Regions from separate parts of the Streptomyces sp. SAI-135 genome, predicted to be linked through region 2. Evidence: riboswitches for the same ligand, from Rfam matches in the RefSeq annotation. Region 2 holds a riboswitch; the other holds the start of a gene.
The links. Region 2 has a riboswitch for S-adenosylmethionine ahead of thrC (threonine synthase). Riboswitches for the same ligand answer to the same signal wherever they lie in the genome.

Region 1: linked by a shared signal. The riboswitch ahead of M2163_RS16820 (aminotransferase class V-fold PLP-dependent enzyme) and the one ahead of thrC (threonine synthase) in region 2 are both predicted to bind S-adenosylmethionine.

The regions. Positions count from the first base shown of each region.
Region 1 is NZ_JARXYP010000002.1:2,719,227-2,726,308, reverse strand. It holds gene M2163_RS16830 (cytochrome bc complex cytochrome b subunit) at 1-249, shown strand, start outside; gene trpD (anthranilate phosphoribosyltransferase) at 464-1,528, shown strand; SAM riboswitch class IV at 1,605-1,721, shown strand; gene M2163_RS16820 (aminotransferase class V-fold PLP-dependent enzyme) at 1,841-3,217, shown strand; gene M2163_RS16815 (serine/threonine-protein kinase) at 3,286-5,427, shown strand; gene M2163_RS16810 (Lrp/AsnC ligand binding domain-containing protein) at 5,444-5,725, opposite strand; gene M2163_RS16805 (rhomboid family intramembrane serine protease) at 5,722-6,462, opposite strand; gene M2163_RS16800 (hypothetical protein) at 6,634-6,873, shown strand; gene M2163_RS16795 (NYN domain-containing protein) at 6,909-7,082, shown strand, end outside.
Region 2 is NZ_JARXYP010000002.1:4,289,044-4,296,125, forward strand. It holds gene groL (chaperonin GroEL) at 1-820, opposite strand, end outside; gene M2163_RS23725 (cold-shock protein) at 1,295-1,501, opposite strand; gene M2163_RS23730 (MoaD/ThiS family protein) at 1,945-2,220, opposite strand; gene thrC (threonine synthase) at 2,217-3,497, opposite strand; SAM riboswitch class I at 3,515-3,673, opposite strand; gene M2163_RS23740 (glucosyl-3-phosphoglycerate synthase) at 3,811-4,755, shown strand; gene M2163_RS23745 (trehalose-6-phosphate synthase) at 4,824-6,218, shown strand; gene otsB (trehalose-phosphatase) at 6,221-7,042, shown strand; gene M2163_RS23755 (DUF3263 domain-containing protein) at 7,046-7,082, opposite strand, start outside.

The sequences.
Region 1 (7,082 bases), 1.6 Mb from region 2:
CACGGTGAGTTCATCGAGGTGCACGAGCCGCTCAGCCAGGAGCAGCTGCACACGCTCACGGCGCACGAGCAGTACAAGCCGGCCGCGATCGGCGCCACGGTCGACGAGAACGGCGTCGAGCGCAAGGTCAAGGGCTCCGAGAAGCTGCGCGCCAAGCTGAGCGAGGCGTACTACGGCGAGGAGTCCCAGATCGCCAAGCCGACCGTCGAGGAGTACAAGGAGATCACGAGCGGCCACGGCCACCACTGATCCCCGCTTGTCGCTGCGCTCGCCACGGCGCGGTGGAGGGGCCCCGTCCGAACACCGGACGGGGCCCTTTGCCGTGCGGGTTCGGCTGCGGGTCGGTGGGGGCGGGCGCTCTTGCGCAGTTCCCCGCGCCCCTGAGATGCCTGCGGCGGCCCGTTGCGGTCTGTGGGCTGGATAGGGTGTGGGCACGGTTTTCTACGACATCTGGAGCGGCCCCATGAGCGCTGTGACCCCCGCTGGAGGCGACACCGCGGCGGGCCGTTCCTGGCCCGAGGTACTGAACGCCCTGCTGTACGGCCGTGACCAGAGCGCCGACGCCACGGCGTGGGCGATGGACCGGATCATGCAGGGCGAGGCGACCGACGCGCAGATCGCCGGCTTCGTGGTCGCCCTGAGGGCCAAGGGCGAGACGGTCGAGGAGATCAACGGGCTCGTGCGGACGATGTACGCGCACGCCAACGTGATCGAGGTCCCCGGGCGGACGGTGGACATCGTCGGCACCGGTGGTGACGGCGCCAAGACCGTCAACATCTCCACCATGTCGGCGATCGTCGTGGCCGGCACCGGTGCCACGGTGGTCAAGCACGGCAACCGGGCCGCCTCCTCCGCGTCCGGCGCCTCGGACGTCCTGGAGAAGCTCGGCGTCAACCTGGAGCTGACCCCGCGGCGGGTGGCCGAGGTGGCCGAGGAGGCCGGGATCACGTTCTGCTTCGCCATCAAGTTCCATCCGGCGCTGCGCCACGCGGGCGCCGCCCGCGGCCAGTTGGGCATCCGCACGGTGTTCAACATCCTCGGGCCGCTGACCAACCCCGCCCGGGTGCGCGCCCAGGCGGTCGGGGTCGCGGACCCGCGCATGGCACCGGTCGTCGCCGGCGTCTTCGCCGAGCGCGGCCACTCCTCCCTGGTCTTCCGCGGTGACGACGGCCTCGACGAGCTGACCACCACGTCGACCTCCCGGGTCTGGGTCGTCCGCGACGGCAAGGTCGCCGAGGAGAGCTTCGACCCCCGGGACGTCGGCATCGACCTGGTGCCGGTGGAGGCCCTGCGGGGCGGTGACCCGGCGTACAACGCGGAGGTCGCCCGCCACCTGCTGGACGGCGAGAAGGGCCCGGTCCGCGACGCCGTACTCCTGAACTCGGCGGCCGCGCTGGTGGCCCTGGACCCGGGGACGGGGACGCTGGCCGAGCAGCTGCGGGCCGGGATGGACAAGGCCGCGGAGGCGATCGACTCGGGCGCGGCGAAGCGGACGCTGGAGCGCTGGGTGGCCGCGAGCAACGCGTAGCGTCCTGCGGGGTGTCGTCCCGCGATCCGGACACGGGTTGCGGGACGACGATCACCTCGCGTAGGTTTTTCGACCAGGTCATGAGTGACAGTCATGAGGCCCCGGCCGACTGTCCGGCAACCCTCCGTCCGTGGCGGGGTGCCCCGGGTGAAGACCAGGCCGTAGGCAGCGAGGTCTGCGGCAAGCGCGGATCCCTCACGAACCAGGGATCCTGGTCGTTCGAGGAGTCTTCCGTGAGCCAGCGAATGCGATAGGGCCGCCGAGCCCCGCCTCCGCGCACCCCTCTCACCTTTACTTTCACGGGAGTTCCCCATGTCCGTCTCCACCGCTGCCTCCGCCCCGACCATTTGTGCCCCGCTGCCCGTTCTGGGCCGGGATGTCACCGTCCCGCTCGTCACCGGCGGCGAGGTCACCTACGCGGCGCTCGACTACGCGGCCAGCGCACCGGCCCTCCAGCGGGTCTGGGACGACGTGGCCGCGTACGCCCCCTACTACGGCAGCGTGCACCGCGGCGCCGGCTACCTCTCGCAGCTGTCGACCGACCTGTTCGAGAACGCCCGCAGGACCGTCACCGAATTCCTCGACTGCCGCGACGACGACCAGCTGGTCTTCACCCGCTCGACCACCGACTCGCTCAACCTCCTCGCCGCCGCCCTCCCCGCGGACTGCCAGGTCTTCGTCTTCGAGACCGAGCACCACGCGAGCCTGCTGCCCTGGAAGGACGCCCAGGTCAGCTACCTCGACGCCCCGCGCACCCCGCGGCAGGCCGTCGAGACCCTGGAGACGGCCCTCGCCGCCCGTACTGCATCCGTTCAAGAGGGCCACGGCCCGGCCCTGGTGTGCGTGACCGGCGCCTCCAACGTCACCGGTGAGCTGTGGCCGGTCCGCGAGCTGGCCGCCGCCGCCCACGCGCACGGCGCGCGGATCGTCCTGGACGCCGCCCAGCTCGCCCCGCACCACCCGGTGAGCGTCCGTGACCTCGACGTCGACTGGGTCGCCTTCTCCGGCCACAAGCTGTACGCCCCCTTCGGCTCCGGTGTCCTGGCCGGCCGCGCCGACTGGCTCCAGGCGGCCGACCCCTACCTCGCGGGCGGCGGCGCCAGCCGCAAGGTCACCCGGCGCGAGGACGGGGGAGTGGACGTGGAGTGGCACGACAGCGCCGCCCGCCACGAGGCCGGCTCCCCGAACGTCATCGGCGCCTACTCCATCGCCTCGGCCTGCAAGGCGCTGACGGAGACCGGTTTCGACAGCCTGGTGGCCCGCGAGCAGCACCTGATCGAGAAGGTGAAGGCCGGCCTCGCCGAGGTCCCGGAGGTCCGCGTCCTGTCCCTCTTCGGTGACGACGCCCCCCGCGTCGGCGTGCTCTCCTTCGTCGTCGAGGGCTGGAACAGCTCCCACTTCGCCGCCGCCCTGTCCGCCGAGTACGGCATCGGCGTCCGCGACGGTCTCTTCTGCGCCCACCCCCTCGTGCGCACCCTCCTCGGCAGCGACCCGCAGTCCCAGGGCGAGTGCGGCGCCCCCGAGGCCGCGCCCGGCGAGAAGTCCCTCAACGCGATCCGGGTGAGCTTCGGCGCCGGCACGCCGGACGAGCACGTGGAGCGGTTCGTGCAGGCCGTGAAGGAACTGGTCGCGGACGGTGCGAAGTGGACGTACCGCACCGAGGACGGGCGCTGCGTCCCGGTCGTCTAGGACGGCGACGGCCGGCACGCGTATACCCTCCCCCTCAGCAGCCGTACGGAAAGCAGGGGGAGCACGGGGTGCAGGAGCTGCGCGAGACGGACCCGCGGACCATCGGGCCCTACGAGGTCCTGGGCAGACTCGGGTCCGGCGGCATGGGCGAGGTGTATCTGGCCGAGGCGCGCGGCGGACTGCGGCTGGCCGTGAAGGTGGTACGGGCCGAACACGCCGAGGACCGCACCTTCCGCGCCCGGTTCCGGCACGAGGTGCGGGCCGCGCAGACGGTCGGCGGGGCGGGCACGTACACCGCGCGGGTCGTGGACGCGGACACCGAGGCCGCGCGGCCCTGGATGGCCACGGAGTTCGTGCGGGGACCCAACCTGCGGGACGCGGTGCTCGACCGGGGACCGCTGCCCGGGGACGCGGTACGGCTGCTGGCGGCCGCGCTCGCCGAGGCGCTCGCCGCGATCCACGCCAAGGGGCTGGTGCACCGGGACCTCAAGCCCTCCAACATCCTGCTCGCGCCGGACGGCCCCCGGGTCATCGACTTCGGGATCGTCCGGGCCCTGGAGGGCACCGCCCTGACCCGGACCGGCGTGGTCGTCGGATCGGTCGGCTATCTCTCGCCCGAGCAGATCCGCAACGGTGCCCAGGTGGTGCCGGCCAGCGACGTCTTCTCCCTGGGTGCGGTCCTCGCTTACGCCTCCGGCGGGAAGGAGCCTTTCGGCGAGGGGCAGGATTCGGTCGTTCTGCTGCGGATCCTGACCGGTGACGTGGACCTGACCGCCGTACCGGAGGAGCAACTGCCCCTGGTGCAGGCTTGTCTGCGGGACGGCCCCGGCGCGCGGCCGACGCCCGCGGAGCTGGTCGCGGCCGCGGGACACACCGCCGCCTCGCTGCGTGAGGGGCTGCGGCCCGGGTGGTACGCGCCCGGAGCCGTGCGGGAGCCCGAGGCCGCCCGGAGCGGCGCGCACTGGGTGCCCGGGCACGACTCGGGGGAGCGGGGCAGCCGGGTCGAGTACGTGGCGCCGGTGACCGTCACGGACGTCCCCGCGGTCGCCCCTGTGACACCCGCCCCCGCCCCGCCGTCCCGGCGCCGGCTGCTGCGGGCCGTGGCGGGCGGCGTCGGAGTCGTGGCCGCCGGAGGCGCGGGCGGATGGCTGTGGCTGCGGGACTCGGCGGACGGACAGGCGACGACCGGGGCGGGGTCCCCGGCGGGCACTCCCGCGACGGGCTGGCAGTACAAGGTCCAGGGACTCGGCGGGCGGCGCGGCCCCTGCGCGGCCGTCTCACCGGACGGCACACGGGTCTACGTCGGCGGCGCGGACGGCGCGCTGCACGCGCTGGACCTGGACGGACGGACCGTGTGGCGGACCGAGCTCGGCGCTGAGGCGATGTCCCCGCTCGCCACCGCCGACGGCGTGTACTGCCTGCTGGAGGACGGCCAGGAGGGCGCTTCCAAGCTGTGCGCGCTCGGCCGGAGCGGCAAGGTCCGCTGGACCAGGACGTTCGCCGCGAACAGCCAGTTCCCGGTCGCCGCGGGCCGCCTGGTCCTGGTGTCCTACGGCGACGGCTCGGACGCGGGCGGGGTGCGGGCCTACGCCCCCGACGGCAGCGTGCGCTGGACCGCCCCGACCGGCGCCGCGCCCACCAGCGAGCCCACCGTGGCGGACGGGGTCGTCTACGTCGGCACCTTCGGCGACCAGGTCCAGGCCCTGGACGCGAAGAGCGGCAAGCGGCTCTGGGCGACGGCGGCGGGCCCCGACACCGGGCGCCCCGCGCTCGTCGGGGACACCCTGGTGGTCGGATCGGGCGGCGAGCGGACACTGCACGGCATCGGCCGCACCGGCAAGCCGCTGTGGCACTCGGCCAACGACAAGGTGTACGGCGGCCGCTACTTCACCTGTGTGCCCTTCGGCGGGCTGGGCGTCACCGCCTCCGACTACGAACTGGTCGCCCTGGACCCCGCCGACGGATCGACGGTGTGGTCCTTCCGCTTCACCGACGAGGGAAACCAGTACAGCGACCCCACCGTCTTCGGCGACACCGTCTACGTGCGCCACGGCTCGACGCTCTACGGCATCGACCGCAGGGGGAAGCGGACCTGGCACCGGCGCGTCGAGGGCGGCGCCTCCATCGGCACCCAGAGTCCGGTCGTCCGGGACGGCCGCGTGTACGCCGCGAACGCCGACGGCATCACGGTCCTCGCGCTCGGCTCCTAGGGCCGGTCCGGGACGATCAGCTGTCGAGGCCGATCGCGAACGCGGCCTCCAGGTCGTGCTGCGAGTAGGTGCGGAAGGCCACGTGGGTGTCCGTCGCCTCGACGCCGGGGATCTTGCTGATGCTGCCGGGGATGACCTCGGCGAGGTCCTCGTGCTGCTTGACCCGGACCATGGCGATCAGGTCGTACGTGCCCGTGACGGAGAAGACCTCGCTCACGGACTCCAGCGCGGCGATCCGCTCCGCGATCTCGGGGATCCGGTCCACGCTGGTCTTGATGAGGACGATCGCGGTGATCACGGCTGGTTCTCTCCCTCGGGGGCCGGGGCTGGGGCGGCCCTCACTCTAGTCGTACGGCCGAAACGCACCCAGGCGAAGACCAGGCCGAGGCCGAAGCCCACCAGATGGGCCAGATAGGCCACCCCGGGGCCGTCGGTCGCCCGGCCCGCGGCGAGCCATTGCAGCGCGGCCCAGAACGGCAGGACGACCCAGGCGGGGAAGCGCAGCGGCAGGAAGAAGAGGAACGGCAGGAGACTGGTCACCCGGGCCCGGGGAAACAGGAAGAGAAGCGCGCCGAGGACCGCCGAGATCGCCCCGGAGGCCCCGACCAGGGACTGCCCGGAGTCGGCGTTGGCGGCCGCGTAGCCCAGCAGGGCGAGGTAGCCGCAGCCGACGTAGAAGAGGAGGAACTGCACCCGGCCCATCCGTTCCTCGGTCATCACCCCGAAGACGTAGAGGAAGAGCATGTTGCCCAGCAGGTGCACCCAGCTCCCGTGCACGAACAGCGCGGTGGCCGGGGTGAGGGCGGCACCGGGTGAGCCCTCGAAGAGTTCGGCGGGGACCACGCCCCAGCGGCGGAAGTACGCCCGCTGGGCGGCCAGGGCCGCGTCCCCGGAGCCGTAGGCCGGGTCGAGACCCGAGGCGGGGCCGATCACGAAGACCAGACAGCACAGGGCGATCAGGCCGTATGTGACCGGAGCCGGCCCCCAGAGCGCGCCGCGTGCTCCACCGAGTGTCACCCTCCAGTTGCGGATCATGAACACAGAGCATGACGTAACGGGACGCAACCGAACAGAGTGCCTCGCCGCCGGACGGGTCCCGTGGACGCCCGAGCGGCGAGTACCCGCCAGGCCGTAGGGTTACGAGCCACACGCACCGGGACGCCGGTGTGTCACTGACAATGGCTAGCAGGAAAGAGCACAGTCACGATGACGGTTCCCCTCCCGACCGCCTCGACGCGGTGGCGCTGCACCCTCTGCGGCAACCTCACGCGCTTCGATGTGACCCGCTCGTCGAAGGTCGTCGAGTACGTCCACCTCGACCTGGCGGGAGAGCCGAAGGTCGAGGAGCGCGAGGTGGTCAGTGAGACCATCGAGTCGGTGCGGTGCCGCTGGTGCAACGCCGTGGACCAGGTGGAGCTCGTGGACAGGCCGGGCGCCGGTTCCTGACAGGGCCGGCCCCGCACAGTGATGGGGTGTGACGGATGGTGGAGACACAAGGCGGGGAGCCGGGCGACGGCGCCGCCGAGGTCCTCGACCGTCCGCTGCCCGACGGCGTGCGGCGCAGGGTCGTGCACATCGTCTCGGAGGGGTTCGGCGGGCTGACCGTCGGCGAACTGCCCGCACAGCTCAGGCAGTACGCGCGCTTCGCGCCGAAC
Region 2 (7,082 bases):
CGGCGACGGACTTGAAGGTGCCGCGGATCTTGTTGACGACCAGGGTCGACAGGGCCTCGCCCTCGACGTCCTCGGCGATGATCAGCAGCGGCTTGCCCGACTGCATGACCTTCTCCAGGAGCGGGAGCAGGTCCTTGACGGAGCCGATCTTGGAGTTGGCGATCAGGATGTACGGGTCGTCGAGCGACGCCTCCATCCGCTCCATGTCGGTGGCGAAGTACGCCGAGATGTAGCCCTTGTCGAAGCGCATACCCTCGGTGAGCTCCAGCTCCAGACCGAAGGTCTGGGACTCCTCGACGGTGATGACGCCTTCCTTGCCGACCTTGTCCATCGCCTCGGCGATGAGCTCGCCGATCTGGGTGTCGGCGGCGGAGATGGAGGCCGTGGAGGCGATCTGCTCCTTGGTCTCGACATCCTTGGCCTGCTCGAGCAGGGCGGCGGAGACGGCCTCGACGGCCTTCTCGATACCGCGCTTGAGGGCCATGGGGTTGGCGCCGGCGGCTACGTTGCGCAGGCCTTCCTTGACCAGGGCCTGGGCGAGCACGGTCGCGGTGGTCGTACCGTCACCGGCGACGTCGTCCGTCTTCTTGGCGACTTCCTTGACCAGCTCGGCGCCGATCTTCTCGTACGGGTCCTCGAGTTCGATCTCCTTGGCGATGGAGACACCATCGTTGGTGATCGTGGGGGCGCCCCACTTCTTCTCGAGGACGACGTTGCGGCCCTTGGGGCCGAGCGTCACCTTGACGGCGTCCGCGAGCTGGTTCATGCCGCGCTCGAGGCCGCGCCGCGCCTCCTCGTCGAACGCGATGATCTTGGCCATGTGAAGTGGTCCCTCCAGGACTGGGGGTGATTCCTTCGGACCGCGCCCGCGCCCGCGACGGACGGCTCGCCGGCCTGTGGATCCTTGCCCCACAAGGCCTGCGGGCCTCACCGACCCGGTCCATCTTTGTCACTCTCACCTTCAGAGTGCTAACGCCAATGATTAGCACTCGGCATGGTCGAGTGCAAGCGCCCGCCCAAGACCGGGGTGGGTTCCGTGGTCGGGCGGCTACCGGCCGGTGGGGGCCGATCGCGCAGTTCCCCGCGCCCCTGAGCAGGTTGCAGTGGCCCGGCGCCACGGACGATCAGGGGCCGCCGCAGGCACTCAGGGGCGCGGGGAACTGCGCAAAACGCCCGCCCCCACCGGCCTGCACCCGCACCCGCATGCCGAAGGGCTCGTACCCATGACTCCCCATGGGGTACGAGCCCTTCGAAGAAGAACGAAGAACGACGCTGTTGTTACCCGGCGCGTGCTTCAGCCAGTCGCGAGACGGACCATGTCCGCCTGCGGCCCCTTCTGACCCTGCGAGATCTCGAACTCGACCCGCTGGCCCTCTTCAAGGGTGCGGTAGCCGTCCATCTGGATCGCGCTGTAGTGGACGAATACATCCGCACCACCGTCGACCGCGATGAAGCCGTACCCCTTCTCCGCGTTGAACCACTTGACGGTGCCCTGAGCCATGCCTAACTCCCCTATTACTGGCCCTTGCACGGACCCACACTTCGTGGATCCGGGTCAGACCTCACCCCCCACATGGTTGGGGGCGTGCGCCGGAACGCGTCGACCGCGGCTGAATGTATCTGTCCAACTGCCGTCTGCAACAGGTCAATCGGACGAGAATTCTGGACGGAAGGGGTCCGGAATGTAGTGAGAATTCGCCCGAATTCGGGGCAAGTCGGGCCCCATAAAAGGAGCATAAGCCACAAAGAACCCACACACTTTGGCTACTTCTCGTCGCATCCGAAGTCGGAACTCATATGCGCCCGGCATGAAGGAAGCAGCAGCTTCCCCAACTGTACCGCGCTCAACCATAGAGAATTGCCCCCTCCGCTTCTCTCACGGAGGGGGCAATCGGATGAACACTCGGTAATTGCTGTTACCGAAGGTAATGACCAGTCATACGGTCACCCGCCGGCGACCGCCGGGATGATGGAGACACCGGCCCCGTCGGGCGTCACCGTCTCCAGTCCCTGCTCGAACCGCACATCGTCGTCGTTCACGTACACATTCACGAACCGCCGCAGCTTGCCCTGGTCGTCGAGAACACGCGCGGCGATACCGGTGTGGTTCTTCTCCAGATCGGCGATGACCTCGGCGAGGGTCCCACCCTCGGCCTGCACCTCGGCCTGACCGCCGGTGTAGGTGCGCAGGATGGTGGGGATGCGGACGTTGACGCTCATGCGAGGCCAGCCTCTCGGAAAGAGTCCAGATTCGGACGGATCGTGGCGGTGAGCCCGGTACCGGCCACCGCGTCCAGGGTCTTGAGACCGTCGCCGGTGTTCAGCACCACCGTGGTCTTCGTCGGGTCGAGGACGCCGTTCTCGATCAGCTTGCGCGTCACACCCACGGTCACACCACCGGCGGTCTCCGCGAAGATGCCCTCGGTCCGCGCCAGCAGCTTGATCGCGTCCACGACCTGCTCGTCGTTGACGTCCTCCACCGCACCGCCGGTGCGCCGGGCGATGTCCAGCACGTACGGACCGTCCGCCGGGTTGCCGATGGCGAGGGACTTGGCGATGGTGTTCGGCTTCTGGGGGCGGACCACGTCGTGCCCGGCCTTGTAGGCGACGGACACCGGGCTGCACCCCTCCGCCTGCGCGCCGAAGATCTTGTACGGCTTGTCCTCGACGAGCCCCAGCTTGATCAGCTCCTGGAGGCCCTTGTCGATCTTCGTGAGCTGCGAGCCGGAGGCGATCGGCACGACCAGCTGGTCGGGCAGCTTCCAGCCGAGCTGCTCGCAGATCTCGTACGCCAGGGTCTTGGACCCCTCCGCGTAGTACGGCCGCAGGTTGACGTTGACGAAGCCCCAGCCCTCGCCGGCCGGGTCGCCGATCAGCTCGGAGCAGAAGCGGTTCACGTCGTCGTAGTTGCCCTCGATGCCGACGAGCTCACCGCCGTAGATCGCGGCCATGACGACCTTGCCCTGCTCCAGGTCGTGCGGGATGAACACGCAGGAACGGAAGCCGGCCCGGGCCGCCGCGGCACCCACCGCACCCGCCAGGTTGCCGGTCGAGGAGCAGGAGAGGGTGGTGAAGCCGAAGGCGCGCGCCGCCTCCAGGGCCTGTGCCACCACCCGGTCCTTGAAGGAGTGCGTCGGGTTGCCGGAGTCGTCCTTGATGTACAGGCCGCCGGTGACGCCGAGCTCGCGGGCGAGGTTGTCGGCCTTGACGAGCTGGGTCCAGCCGGGGTTGATGTTGGGCTTGTCCGCCACGTCCGCGGGGACGGGCAGCAGCGGGGCGTAGCGCCAGATGTTCGCGGGTCCCGCCTCGATCCGCTTGCGGAGCTCCTCGGTTTCGTAGGCCGAGAAGTCGTACGCGATCTCGAGCGGGCCGAAACACTCCTCACAGGCGAAGACCGGGCCGAGCGGGACGCGGTGGCCGCATTCGCGGCAGCTCAGCGCCGCGGCGGGACCCAGGTCGACGGAGTTCGTGGTGCTTGCAACAGTCTGCGCAGCCATGGAGGCGAGGCCCTTTCTCCTCATCTTCCTCACGACGCACTTCGCCGTGAGACGGATTTGGCACCTTCCCGAGTCGGGAGCCTCGCGGTGACGATCGTCATCGATCGCTACGAGAACCGACTGGAGGGTTGCCGGGGCTTCATCGGGCCGTATCCCTCTGCCCCTCTGGATGAGCGGTGTGAAGTTGTGAACGGCGGGTCACCCAGGACATGCGATGGTCACCCGCGTTGTTCAAGACTGTAACCGACGACCAGGACAGTTGAGATAGTCGTCCGAACGGCGAGATGGATCACACGCAGAGGAGCCGCGCACTGTGCTGAACGAAGTCGAGCGCTGGCTGGCCACCCGCTCCTGGTCCGCCACCGATCGTCCACTCCACCGGATCATGGCCGCGAAGCGGAGCACGGGCCGGACCGTCAGTGTCGTCCTGCCCGCGCTCAATGAGGAGGCGACGGTCGGTGACATCGTCGCCGTCATCCGCCATGACCTCATGCAGCAGGTCCCGCTCGTCGACGAGATCGTCGTCGTCGACTCGGGATCGACCGACCGCACCTCCGAGGTCGCCGCCGCGGCCGGCGCGCGGGTCGTCCACCGTGACGACATCCTCCCGCGCATCCCGGCCGTGCCCGGCAAGGGCGAGGTCCTGTGGCGGTCCCTGCTCGTCACCACCGGGGACATCGTCTGCTTCATAGACGCAGACCTGCAGGAGTTCTCCTCGGACTTCGTCTCCGGGATCGTCGGCCCGCTGCTCACCGACCCCGGCGTCGACCTGGTCAAGGGCATGTACGACCGTCCGCTGGGTGGCGCGGCCGGACAGGGCGGCCGGGTCACCGAGCTCATGGCCCGCCCGCTGCTCAACATGCACTGGCCGCAGCTCGCCGGTTTCGTGCAGCCGCTGGGCGGCGAGTACGCGGCCCGGCGCTCGCTGCTGGAGCAGCTTCCGTTCCCCGTGGGCTACGGCGTCGAGCTGGGCATGCTGGTCGACGCCCTGCACCTGGTGGGCCTGGACGCCCTCGCCCAGGTGGACATCGGGGTGCGCAAGCACCGCCATCAGGACGGGCAGGCCCTGGGCCGGATGTCCGCCGCGATCTACCGCACCGCCCAGCTCCGGCTGGCCCGCGGCCACATGATCCGCCCCTCCCTCACCCAGTTCGAGCGGGGCCGGGGCGGTTTCGAGCCGCGGACGTACTCCGTGGACACGGAGGAGCGCCCACCGATGACGGAAATCCCCGAGTACATGAAAAGAAGGGCAGCGTAGGTCCGGCCGCCGACCCTGCGTCCCAAGGGAACGTTTGAGCGGTTGCACCCCGGGCTAGATGTCGAGGCATGGCTCCCTCGCACAACGCTCACGTACTGGTCGCATCCAACCGAGGTCCGGTCTCCTACGAGGTCCAGGACAACGGCGAGCTCACAGCGAAGCGCGGCGGCGGCGGCCTCGTCTCCGGCCTGTCGGCGATCGGTCCGGACGCCGGCGCGCTGTGGGTGTGCTCGGCGCTGTCCGACGGCGACCGCGAGGCGGTACGGCAGGGGGTCGGCGAGGACGGCGTCCGCATGCTCGCGATCCCGGCCGACGTGCACGCGGACGCGTACAACGGCATCGCGAACTCGGTCCTCTGGTTCGTCCACCACCTCCTCTACCAGACCCCGCTGGAGCCGTCCTTTGACGCGGAGTTCCGGCGCCAGTGGGCCTCGTACGAGACGTACAACCGCGCCTTCGCCGAGGCGCTCGCCGAGGAGGCGGCCGAGGGGGCGGCGGTCCTGGTGCAGGACTACCACCTGTGCCTGGTGCCGGGGATGCTCCGCGAGCTCCGCCCCGACCTGCGCATCGCCCACTTCTCGCACACACCGTGGGCGCCGGTGGAGTACTTCCGGATACTGCCCGACGACATCGCGGTCCAGGTCCTGAGGGGCATGCTGGGAGCCGACCGGCTCGGCTTCCTCACCCGCCGCTGGGCGGACGCCTTCACGGCCTGCGCCACGGAGTTCGCGGACGGGCTCGGCGGGACCCGGATCGGGGTGCACGGTCTGGGCGCGGACGCGGACTTCCTGCGTGCCCGCTCCCACGAGGCCGACGTCGAGGAGCGGATCGTCGGCCTGCGCGAGGAGATCGGCGCGGGCCGGAAGACGATCGTGCGGGTGGACCGGACCGAGCTGTCCAAGAACATCGTGCGCGGGCTGCACGCCTACCGGCGGCTGCTCCAGTCGCGGCCGGAGTGGCGGGAGCGGGTCGTGCACGTGGCGTTCGCGTACCCCTCGCGGCAGGACCTCGCGGTGTACCGGGACTACACGGCCGAGGTGCGGCGGGTGGCGGAGGAGATCAACGACACCTTCGGCACACCTGGCTGGACCCCGGTCCTGCTGAACCTGAAGGACGACTTCGCGCGCTCCCTGGCCGCGTACCGGCTGGCCGACGTGGCGCTGGTCAACCCCATCCGGGACGGTATGAACCTGGTCGCGAAGGAGGTGCCGGTGGTCTCCGACGAGGGGTGCGCGCTGGTGCTGTCGCGGGAGGCGGGGGCGTACGAGGAGCTCGGGGACGACGCGGTCGTGGTGAACCCGTACGACGTGGAGCAGACGGCGGCGGCCCTGCACGAGGCCCTGACGATGCCGGCCCACGAACGGGCCGAGCGGGCGAAGCGGCTGGCCGCGGCGGCGACGGCACTCCCGCCCGCGCAGTGGTTCCTGGACCAGCTGAACGCGCTGAACGCGCTGAACGGGTGAGCATGAACCTTCCCACGCCCCTCAACTCCGCCGGCCGGCACGGCCTGCGGGCGATCCTCGCGGAGCCGCAGCGGGCGGTGATCGGGCTGGACTTCGACGGGACGCTGGCGCCGATCGTGGCGGACCCGGAGAAGGCCGTCGCCCACTCCGAGGCGGTGCCCGCCCTCGCGGCCCTGGCACCGAAAGTGGCGTCCGTGGCGGTGATCACCGGCCGCCCGGCGGCGGTCGCGGTCCGCAACGGCGGTTTCGCCGGGGTCCCGGGCCTGGAGCATCTGACCGTGCTCGGCCACTACGGGGCCGAGCGCTGGGACGCGGCGACGGGCGAGGTCACGGCCCCCGCCCCGCACCCCGGAGTGCCGGCGGTCCGTGCCGAACTGCCGGAGCTCCTGGCGGGGACCGGCGCGTGGCTGGAGGAGAAGGGCGGTCGTGCGGTGGCCGTCCACACCCGCCGGGCCGCCGACCCCCAGGCCGCCTTCGAGGCCCTGCGCGCTCCCCTCACCGACCTGGCCGCCCGCCACGGCCTGATCGTCGAACCCGGCCGTCTGGTCCTGGAGCTCCGCCCGCCCGGCATGGACAAGGGGGTGGCCCTCCGCAAGCACGTCCGCGAGGTCTCCGCGCGGTCCGTGCTGTTCGCCGGCGACGACCTGGGCGACCTGCCCGCGTTCTCCGCCGTGGACGAGCTCCGTGCCGCGGGCACCCCAGGTCTGCTGGTGTGCAGCGGCAGCGACGAGGTGACGGAGCTGCGGAAGCGGGCCGACCTGGTGGTGGACGGCCCGTCCGGCGTGGTGGGCCTGCTGCGGACCCTGGCGGAAGAGCTCGCCTGATCCTCAGCGCTCCGCGCGCCGGGCCTGACGCACCCTCCGC